2 linked regions of the Dinoroseobacter shibae DFL 12 = DSM 16493 genome follow. The protein of the gene in region 1 interacts with the protein of each later gene in a pairwise test. Links are inferred from orthologs where the notes say so. Each region holds a gene or a part of one and is shown on either strand. Other genes may lie near its edges.

Region 1 (4,652 bases):
TTCGCGGCCTTCTTGGATGCGGGCGCCGTGCCGGTGGAGGCCGACATCCTCCAACCGGCCGAAACCCTGCTCGATCTCTATGGCGAGACCATCCGCCACCGCGCTTATGTCACTGCCGACCCGGTGCGCGGCGAACAGATGCTGCGCCCGGATTTCACCGTCCCCGTGGTGCAGATGCACATGGCGGGCGGGGCGGAGCCTGCGCGCTACGCCTATGCCGGGGAGGTCTTCCGCAAGCAGGAGGCCGGGGTCGAGCGCCCGCGCGAGTTCCTGCAAGTGGGCTACGAGGTTTTCGACGGCGCTGACCCCGCGGCCGCCGATGCGGAGGTCTTCGCCCTGCTGCGCGCCCAGTTCGGTGCCATCCCGACCCGGCCGGTGATCGGTGACATCGCGATCCTGCGCGCGGCGATCTCTGGGCTGTCCACCACCGACGAACGCAAGGCCGCCCTGCGCCGCCACATCTGGCGTCCCCGCCGGTTCCGGGCGCTGCTCGACCGGTTCGGCGGGCGACTGCCCGTGCCCGAAGGGCGGCGCGCGCTGGCCAGGGCCGTGGCCGATCGGGGCGTGGCCGAGGTACTGGCCGCGCACGGGCCTGACATGGGCCTGCGCAGCCCGGCGGAGGTGCTGGCCCGGGTCGAAACCCTGCAGGCCGACCTCGCCGCCCCGCCGATCCCGGCGGCGGAGGTCGCGGTGCTGGAGGATATCTCCCGCCTGCGCGAATCCGCCCCCATGGCGCTGGAGCGGCTGCGCGATCTCGCGGTGGACATCCCCGAGCTGACCCCTGCGCTCGACGGGCTGGAGGCGCGGCTGGACGCGCTGGCGGCCCTCGGTCAGACGCCCGAAACCCTAGAATTCGACGGTACCTACGGGCGCGCGTCGCTGGAATATTACGACGGCTTCGTCTTCGGCATCTTCGCCCGCGCGCGCCCCCACATGGCCCCCGTCGCTTCGGGCGGGCGCTACGACGCGCTGACGGCGGTGCTGGGCCAGGGCCGTGCGATCCCGGCGGTGGGCGGCGTGATCCGCCCGGGCCTGCTGGCGCAGCTGGAGGAGGCCCGGACATGACCCTCAAGCTCGGCGTGCCGTCCAAGGGGCGGCTGATGGACAAGACCTTCGACTGGTTCGGCAGGCACGGCATCACCCTGCAGCGCACGGGCTCGGAGCGGGAATATGCCGGCTCGGTCGACGGGGTCGACGGCGTGGCGCTGGTGCTCCTGTCGGCGGGCGAGATCCCGCGCGAGCTCGCGGCCGGACGCATCCATCTCGGCGTGACCGGCACCGACCTGGTGCAGGAAAAGCTGCCCGACTGGATGCGCCAGGTCCGCAGCATCGCGCCCCTGGGATTCGGTCATGCGGACCTGATCCTCGCGGTGCCGAAATGCTGGATCGATGTGGAAACGCTGGACGATCTCGACGCCGTCGCGGCCCAGTTCCGCGCCAATCACGGCTTTCGTTTGCGCATTGCCACCAAGTACCACCGCCTGGTTCACAGCCACCTGAGCGCCCATGGCGTCGCCGACTACCAACTGGTCGACAGCCAGGGCGCCACCGAGGGCACGGTCGCCAACCTGACCGCCGAGGCAATCGCCGACATCACCTCGACGGGGGAGACTTTGCGTGCCAATCACCTCAAGATATTGAAGGGGGAGCCTGTCCTGAAATCCCAGGCCACCCTGTTTGCCTCGCGCATGGCCGACTGGGATCCCACGGCGCGCGCCGCGATGCGGGCCCTGGGGGCGGCCATGGGACGGGACGACGCGACGGACGGAGTGTTCCAATGACGGATGTGATGCGGGATGTGGCCTCCCTGCGGATGCTGCAGGGGATGTGGCGCCGCGCGGGCGAGACCGTGGGCCTGGTGCCGACCATGGGCGCGCTCCACGATGGGCACATGGCCCTGGCGCGCGCGGCGCGGGAGGAATGCGGCAAGGTGATCGCGACGATTTTCGTGAACCCGACGCAATTCGGGCCGACAGAGGATCTCGACGCCTATCCCAACACGTTCGACTCGGATCTGCACATGCTGCGCGAGGTCGGGGTGGACGTGGTCTTCGCCCCCACCCGCGACGTGATGTATCCCGCAGGCTTCGGCACCACGGTGAAGGTCGCCGGGCTGACCGCGCCGCTCTGCGGTGCTGCGCGGCCCGGGCATTTCGACGGGGTCACGCAGGTGGTGGCGAAGCTGCTGAACCTGGGCCAGGCGGATCGCGCCTATTTCGGCCAGAAGGACTGGCAGCAACTCGCCGTGGTCCGGCAAATGGTGCGCGACCTGAACTTCCCGACCGAGATCGTCGGCATCCCCACGGTGCGGGCCGAGGACGGGCTCGCGCTCAGCTCGCGCAACGCCTATCTGACCGAGGCCGAGCGCGAGATCGCGCCGATCCTCTACCGCACCATCCGCGACGCGGCCGCACGGGTCGCGGCGGGTCACGGAGCGACCGGCGTGTGCGAGGCGGCGGCGCGCGGCCTGCTGGGCAAGGGATTCACCCGGATCGACTACCTCGAATGCCGGGACGCTACGACGCTGGCGCCGGCAGAAACCCCGGACCCCGGCACGGCGCGGATCTTCGTTGCCGCCCAACTCGGCGGGGCCCGCCTGATCGACAATGTCTCCGTTGGGTGAAGCGCCTTGCAAGGCGCTTGGCAAGGCCGTTGCAACGGCCTTGGTCGCCGCCGAGGGCGCGGATCACATCGCGTGCAGCTGAGCGCCGCCGCCAGTACCCGCGACTGGGTCGCCGAGGCCGTCCGCAAGCTCGAAGCGGATGTCCAGCGCTCCGCCGACACCCACCTGTTCAAGCTCGAGCTGCCCGGACTGCGCGGCGTGGACCTCTATCTCAAGGACGAGAGCACACACCCTACCGGCAGCCTGAAACACCGGCTGGCGCGATCCCTGTTCCTCTACGCGCTCTGCAACGGCCAGCTGTGCGCAGGCCGCCCGGTGATCGAGGCCTCCTCCGGCAGCACCGCGGTGTCCGAGGCCTATTTCGCCCAGATGCTCGGCCTGCCCTTCATCGCGGTGATGCCGCGCAGGACCGCGCGCAGCAAGATCGCCGAGATCACGCGCTTCGGCGGCACCTGCCATTTCGTCGACAGCGCGCCCGAGATGCACGCCGCCGCCACCACACTCGCCGCAGAGACCGGCGGCTACTTCATGGACCAGTTCCTCTATGCCGAACGGGCGACGGACTGGCGCGGCAACAACAACATCGCCGAGAGCATCTTTCGCCAGATGGCGCGCGAACGCTTCCCCATCCCCGCCGCCCTGGTGATGAGCGCGGGCACCGGCGGGACCTCGGCCACCCTGGGGCGATACATCCGCTACCGGGGCTTCGAGACGCAGCTGGTGGTGGTCGATCCCGAGAACTCGGTGTTCTACGACAGCTACATGAGCGGGGATGCCACGCTCAGCCGGGCCTGCTCCAGCCGGATCGAGGGGATCGGGCGACCCATCGTGGAGAAATCCTTTCAGCCCGACGTGATCGACACCATGCTGCAGGTGCCCGATACCGCCAGCGTCGCCACCGCCCTGTGGCTGTCGGACCGGATCGGGCGCAAGGTGGGCGGGTCCACGGGCACGAACCTCTGGGGCGCACTGCAGATCGCGGACCGGATGCAGGCGGCAGGCACCGAAGGCTCGATCGTCACGGTGATGTGCGACGCCGGGGAGCGGTATCTCGACACCTATCACGACCCGGACTGGGTGGCGCGGGAGATCGGCGATATCGGGCCTGCGTGCGCCGCGCTCGCCCGCTGGGACCGGCACGCGGGCTGAGCACCCCGGACCGTCCCGCGGCGCACCCGTCGGGCTGGACCAAGGCAATTCGAATTGCCTTGCCAGCGGCACAGGCAGCGCAGGCCGAGCTACGGCAGGTCGGTCTTGAAATCGGGCCCGAGCCTGCCGGATGATCCTTGGGGTTCTGGGTGCAACAGCTTCGGCCGCAGCGCCGGGTCCAAGGCAATGCGAATTGCCTTGCCAGTCGCCCGGTCAGCGCACGCCGATCTCCGCCAGCGCCAGTTCCAGCGTCGGGGGCAGGGTCTCTTCGCGGCGCAGCGCACTGGACAGGTCCGCCGGGGCGTCCTCGGGCGGCAGGTAGCGCCAGCCCTGGAACGGGCGCTTGGGCGCGGCCTCGGTCCGGTGCACCTTCGGGTCCAGAACGATGCCGCAGCGGCGGATGCCGTCGCCTCCGGTGACCTCGTCCAGCCGCAGGATCCGCTGGCGCGCCAGAACGATGCCCTTGAACACCCAGTAGATCGAGCCGCCGTTGAGAACCTCCGCCTCGCGTTTGGGCCACATCCGGGTGACATGCCGGGGCAACCCGTCGGGGCCCTTGGCGCGGGGCGAGGCCTGCCAGTCGGTCAGATCCTCGACCTTCTCCGCCCCGACGCAGAGCTTGATCAGATGTACCGTCTTGTCCACAGGCTTGTCCCCGGTTGCCACCACACTTATCCCCAGAGTCGTCCACAGGGGGCGTCTCCGTCCACCCTGCATATCGTAGTTTGATCGGCGGCATCTGCAACCTGTTGTGTATTTTGTGGTCTCTGGGCTATTGTAGAAGGCCGTTCATCAGAAAGAATCGCTGCCATGACACGCTTTTCCGCGCCGATCTCGGAGTCGATCTGGGACATGAAATACCGCTTCAAGGAGGCGGATG
Region 2 (4,650 bases), 590 kb from region 1 along the record:
GGCCCGGTCTATAATGACGTGCCGAAGCTGGCCTGCAAGACCTGCCACAAGGGCTACCAGCAGCCGCTGCAGGGGCTCAACGTGGTCGCGGACTGGCCGGAACTGGCCACGACCGAAGGGCCCTTCTACGACTAGGCCACTGGCCTTCCCCCTCCGGGTCCCCGCCTTGCTGCGGGGGCCCGGGCTCCGGACCCGCAGGCTTGCCGCCGGTCCATCCCGACCCCCTCGCGCCGCTTGACCGGCATGAGCGCGACACGGGATCGGCGCGTGCCCCGGGCCCGCATTTCGCACCAGACCGCGATGGAGGAGACCACCATGACCAACCCCCGCCCGAAAACCCCGACACTCGACCGCGTCGCCTGTCCCGCCGATCTCAAGGCGCTGACCGACCGGGAGCTTGCCACCCTGGCCACCGAACTGCGCGCCGAAGTGATCTCCGCCGTGTCCGAGACGGGCGGGCATCTCGGCTCCTCGCTCGGCGTGGTCGAGCTGACCGTGGCGATCCACGCAGTGTTCAACACGCCCTTCGACAAGCTCGTCTGGGACGTGGGCCACCAATGCTATCCCCACAAGGTGCTGACCGAGCGCCGCGACCGCATCCGCACCCTGCGCCAGAAGGGGGGCCTGTCGGGCTTCACCAAGCGCAGCGAGAGCATCTATGACCCGTTCGGCGCGGCCCATTCGTCGACGTCGATTTCCGCCGCGCTGGGCTTTGCCACGGCGCGCGACCTGGGCGGGCCCACCGGCGACGCCATCGCGGTGATCGGCGACGGCTCGATCAGCGCCGGCATGGCCTACGAGGCGATGAACAACGCGGGCTCCGAGAAGCGCCGCCTCTTCGTGATCCTGAACGACAACGAGATGTCCATCGCCCCGCCCACGGGCGCGATGTCCACCTATCTCAGCGATCTGGCCTCGTCTGGCCCGCTCTATGCCTTGAAGGAACTGGCCGAGGGCGTGGAACGCAGCCTGCCCGGCCCCTTGCGCGAAGGGGCGCAGCGTGCGCGCAACCTGGTGACCGGGGAGCATGGCTCCTCCGCGACCCTGTTCGAGGAGCTGGGCTTCGACTATATCGGCCCGATCGACGGGCATGACATCCCGCAGCTGTTGCAGGTCCTGCGCGCCGCACGGGCCAAGGCCAGCGGGCCGGTCCTGATCCATGCCTGCACCGTCAAGGGCAAGGGCTACTCCCCTGCCGAGCTGTCCGACGATTGCTACCACGGGGTCGCCAAATTCGACGTGGCTACGGGCAAGCAGCAGAAATCCGCCCCCAACGCGCCGGCCTATACCAAGGTGTTCGGCGCGACCCTGACGGCGGAGGCCGAGCGCGACTCGCGCATCTGCGCGGTGACCGCCGCCATGCCCGGGGGCACGGGCGTCAACATCATGGGCAAGCGGTTTCCGGGGCGGGTCTTCGATGTGGGCATCGCCGAACAGCACGCGGTGACCTTCGCCGCCGGACTTGCGGCGGGCGGGATGAAGCCCTTCTGCGCGATCTATTCCAGTTTTCTGCAGCGCGGCTATGACCAGGTGGTCCATGACGTGGCGCTGCAAAAACTGCCGGTGCGGTTCGCCATCGACCGCGCCGGGCTGGTGGGGGCCGATGGGCCGACCCATGCGGGCGCCTATGACATCGCGTATCTGTCCAACCTGCCCAACATGACCGTCATGGCCGCCGCCGACGAGGCGGAGCTTGTGCATATGGTCGCCACCGCGGCGGCCTATGACGACGGGCCGATCGCCTTCCGCTACCCGCGGGGCGAAGGCGTGGGCATCGAGATGCCGGAGCGCGGCAGCCTGCTGGAGATCGGCAAGGGCCGCATCATCCGCGAGGGCGGGTCGGTCGCGATCCTGTCGCTCGGCGCGCATCTGTCGGAATGCCTCAAGGCCGCCGAGGATCTGGAGGCGCGCGGCATCGGTGTCACCATCGCCGATGCGCGGTTCGCCAAGCCGCTGGATACCGACCTGATCGCGCAGCTGACCGCCAATCACGAGGCGCTCATCACCGTCGAACAGGGGGCCGAGGGCGGCTTCGGGGCCATGGTCCTGCACTGGCTGGCCCGGACCGGGCGGCTCGACGGGACCCTCAAGATCCGCACCATGACCCTGCCGGACCGTTTCATCGACCAGGCAAGCCCGGCGGATATGTACCACGATGCGGGGCTCACCGCGCGTCACATCGCGGGGCAGGTGCTGCACCTGATGGGGGCGGAGACCGCGCTGCTGGAGGCGACGACGGCCTGAGGGGCGCGTCCCCCTCAAGCTCAAGTCTCCAAATATCCTCGCCGAAGGCAAAAATCAGCCCGGTGTGTCGCAAGACGCACCGGGCTTTCGGTCTCAGCCGGGGGGCGACCAGGTCAGCTCGTGGCGACCGTGCCGAAAATCCGCTCCGAATGTTCCGCGAGATAGATGCGCAGCCAGGGCGTGTACCGCTCCGGCCGCCGCTTGACCTGGGCATTCAACTCGTAAAGGTCGACCCATTTCACCTCGGCCACTTCCTCGGGATTGGGCGCGACCTTCAGGTTTGCGGGCGCCTCGGCGATGAACAGGTCCACCACCTCGTGCTCGATCAGCCCGTTGCCCACATCGGCCCGGTACTCGATCCGGTCGCGATGGGCAGGGTAGAGCCCGGTGATGCCCAACTCTTCGCGCAGGCGGCGCACGGCGCAATCGGCCGGGCTCTCGTCCCACAGGGGATGGGTGCAGCAGGTGTTCGCCCAGAGCCCGGGCGTGTGGTACTTGTCCAGCGCGCGCCTCTGGATCAGGGTCTCCGGCCCTCGCATGACGAAGACCGACACGGCCTTGTGCCGCAGGCCCCTTTGATGGGCCTCCAGTTTGCCGACGGGCCTGAGGGCGCCGTCGATCCAGGCAGGGACGAGATCCTTCATACCCGCACCGGCGAGATCAGCCCGCTGAGATGGGCGAGGTTCTTCACCCCGATCTTCAGGTGCGCCATCGGGCGCGCCCGCACCAGTTTCTTGTTCATGTAGGCCTCGAAGGTCAGTCGCTGCACATCGACGTCATGGCAGAGCGACACGAACCGCTCCCGTCGCTCATCCGACCGATAATAGGCGTCCTGCATCGCGCCCAGAACGCGAAAAACTGTCCCATGCTCCTTGAGGAAGCGTTTGCGGGCCTTGGCCAGCGCCTTGACCTGCCCGGTGCGCAGGCATTCGAGCGCGGCTTCGCCCGCGACCCGACCCCCGGCCATGGCGTAATAGATCCCTTCCCCGGAGGAGGGTGCGACCACGCCCGCGGCGTCCCCGGCCAGAACCAGGTCCCGGCCATTGTCCCATTTGTCCAGCGGTTTCAGGGGGATCGGCGCGCCCTCCTTGCGGATTGTCTCGCATTCGCTCAGGCCCGCGCTGTCGCGCAGGAGCTTGGTTGCCGCCTTCAGGTCGGTGCCGTCCACGCCCGTGCCCATGCCCACACTGGCGGATTTGCCGTGCGGGAAAACCCAGCCGTAGAAATCCGGCGAGACCACGCCGTCATAGATCACGTCGCAGCGGGTCGGATCGTATTTGTCGGACACGCCCTCGGGCGCCTTGATGATCTCGTGATAGGCGATGACATAGGGGATGGTGCTGCCGCCGGGCACTTCGGCCCGGGCCACGTCCGACCGCGCGCCATCCGCGCCGATGATCAGCTTGGTGCGGATCGCGACCTCTTCGCGGCTGGTCTTGTCGCGATAGACGACCCAGGTGCCCTTTTCCGACCGGTCGATCCGCAGGAAGGTGCCGGTGTGCCGGTCCGCGCCCGCCTTGGCGGCGCGGTCGCGCAGGAACTCGTCGAAGAACTCCCGGTCGACCATGCCGACAAAGCCGTTCTCGATGGGGATGTCCACGTGCCGCGCCGTGGGCGAGACCATGCGGGCGGTGTTGATCTTGGCGACGATCTGGCTCTCGGGGATGTCGAAATCCGCGATCAGTCGGGGCGGGATCGCGCCGCCGCAGGGTTTGATCCGCCCGGCGCGGTCGATCAGGGCGACCTTCTTGCCCGCGCGGGCCAGGTCCTCGGCAGCGGTGGCACCGGACGGGCCGCCTCCGACCACAACAACATCATAGGTCATTCCAATTTCCCCCTCATTCTCCGGGAACCAAGGCACCGTCGGTCCGAGCGGTGCGCGACTGTCGCACGCCATCCACCACGTGCCAGGCCATCAGGCCCGCAACGAGGAAGAGGGCGGCTTCGAAAACAAAGACGGCGCCGAACGCGTCGGCATCCGTGGCGGTCACGGCGCGCAGCAGGTCGGCACTGGCCGCCCCCACGAGCCCGCCGAACCCCGCGGCAATGGCCTGCGCGGCCCCCCAGAGACCCATGCGGGTCCCCTCGCGCGCCTCGCGGCCCTCGCCGGCCAGCTGCATCATCGCGCCGATGGCGGCCACGGCGAAGGTGCCGTTGGCAAAGCCCAGGAACACGACCGCGGGTACCAGCGGGGCGGTCGGCCCCACCTGTCCCAGCGCGGTGATCAGCGCCAGCGCCGCGGCCGAGCCGATGCAGCCCGCGATCACCCAGAATTTCAGCGATCCCCAGCGCAGGCCCGTGGCGCAGACGCCCACCAGCACCATGCCCAGGAACACGCCGCCATTCTGCGCCCCGCTGAGGGACGTGGACTGCCCCGGCGTGAAGGCGAAGACGAGGCCTGCGTAA

The links. The genes of interacting proteins can lie anywhere in the genome.
Region 2: the proteins of panC (region 1) and idi interact in binary tests that used the Escherichia coli proteins (3 or more experiments, as listed by UniProt). The link is inferred for Dinoroseobacter shibae DFL 12 = DSM 16493 from one-to-one orthologs.

The regions. Positions count from the first base shown.
Region 1 is NC_009952.1:3,111,257-3,115,908, reverse strand. Bases 701-3,700 are described here. They hold panC (pantoate--beta-alanine ligase), read left to right. Parts: upstream 701-1,777; coding sequence 1,778-2,623; downstream 2,624-3,700. Other genes in these bases: DSHI_RS14970 (PLP-dependent cysteine synthase family protein), read left to right, coding at 2,696-3,700; hisG (ATP phosphoribosyltransferase), read left to right, coding at 1,062-1,781; DSHI_RS14985 (ATP phosphoribosyltransferase regulatory subunit), read left to right, coding at 701-1,065. Also shown: more of DSHI_RS14985, read left to right, coding at 1-700; more of DSHI_RS14970, read left to right, coding at 3,701-3,772; DSHI_RS14965 (DUF1489 family protein), read right to left, coding at 3,986-4,417; DSHI_RS14960 (adenosylcobalamin-dependent ribonucleoside-diphosphate reductase), read left to right, coding at 4,583-4,652. UniProt on the Escherichia coli protein: Catalyzes the condensation of pantoate with beta-alanine in an ATP-dependent reaction via a pantoyl-adenylate intermediate.
Region 2 is NC_009952.1:3,704,666-3,709,315, forward strand. What follows is about bases 1,124-4,121. They hold idi (isopentenyl-diphosphate Delta-isomerase), read right to left. Parts: upstream 2,889-4,121; coding sequence 2,358-2,888; downstream 1,124-2,357. Other genes in these bases: dxs (1-deoxy-D-xylulose-5-phosphate synthase), read left to right, coding at 1,124-2,244; DSHI_RS17855 (geranylgeranyl diphosphate reductase), read right to left, coding at 2,885-4,069; DSHI_RS17860 (BCD family MFS transporter), read right to left, coding at 4,083-4,121. In the rest of the region: photosynthetic reaction center cytochrome PufC, read left to right, coding at 1-135; more of dxs, read left to right, coding at 316-1,123; more of DSHI_RS17860, read right to left, coding at 4,122-4,650.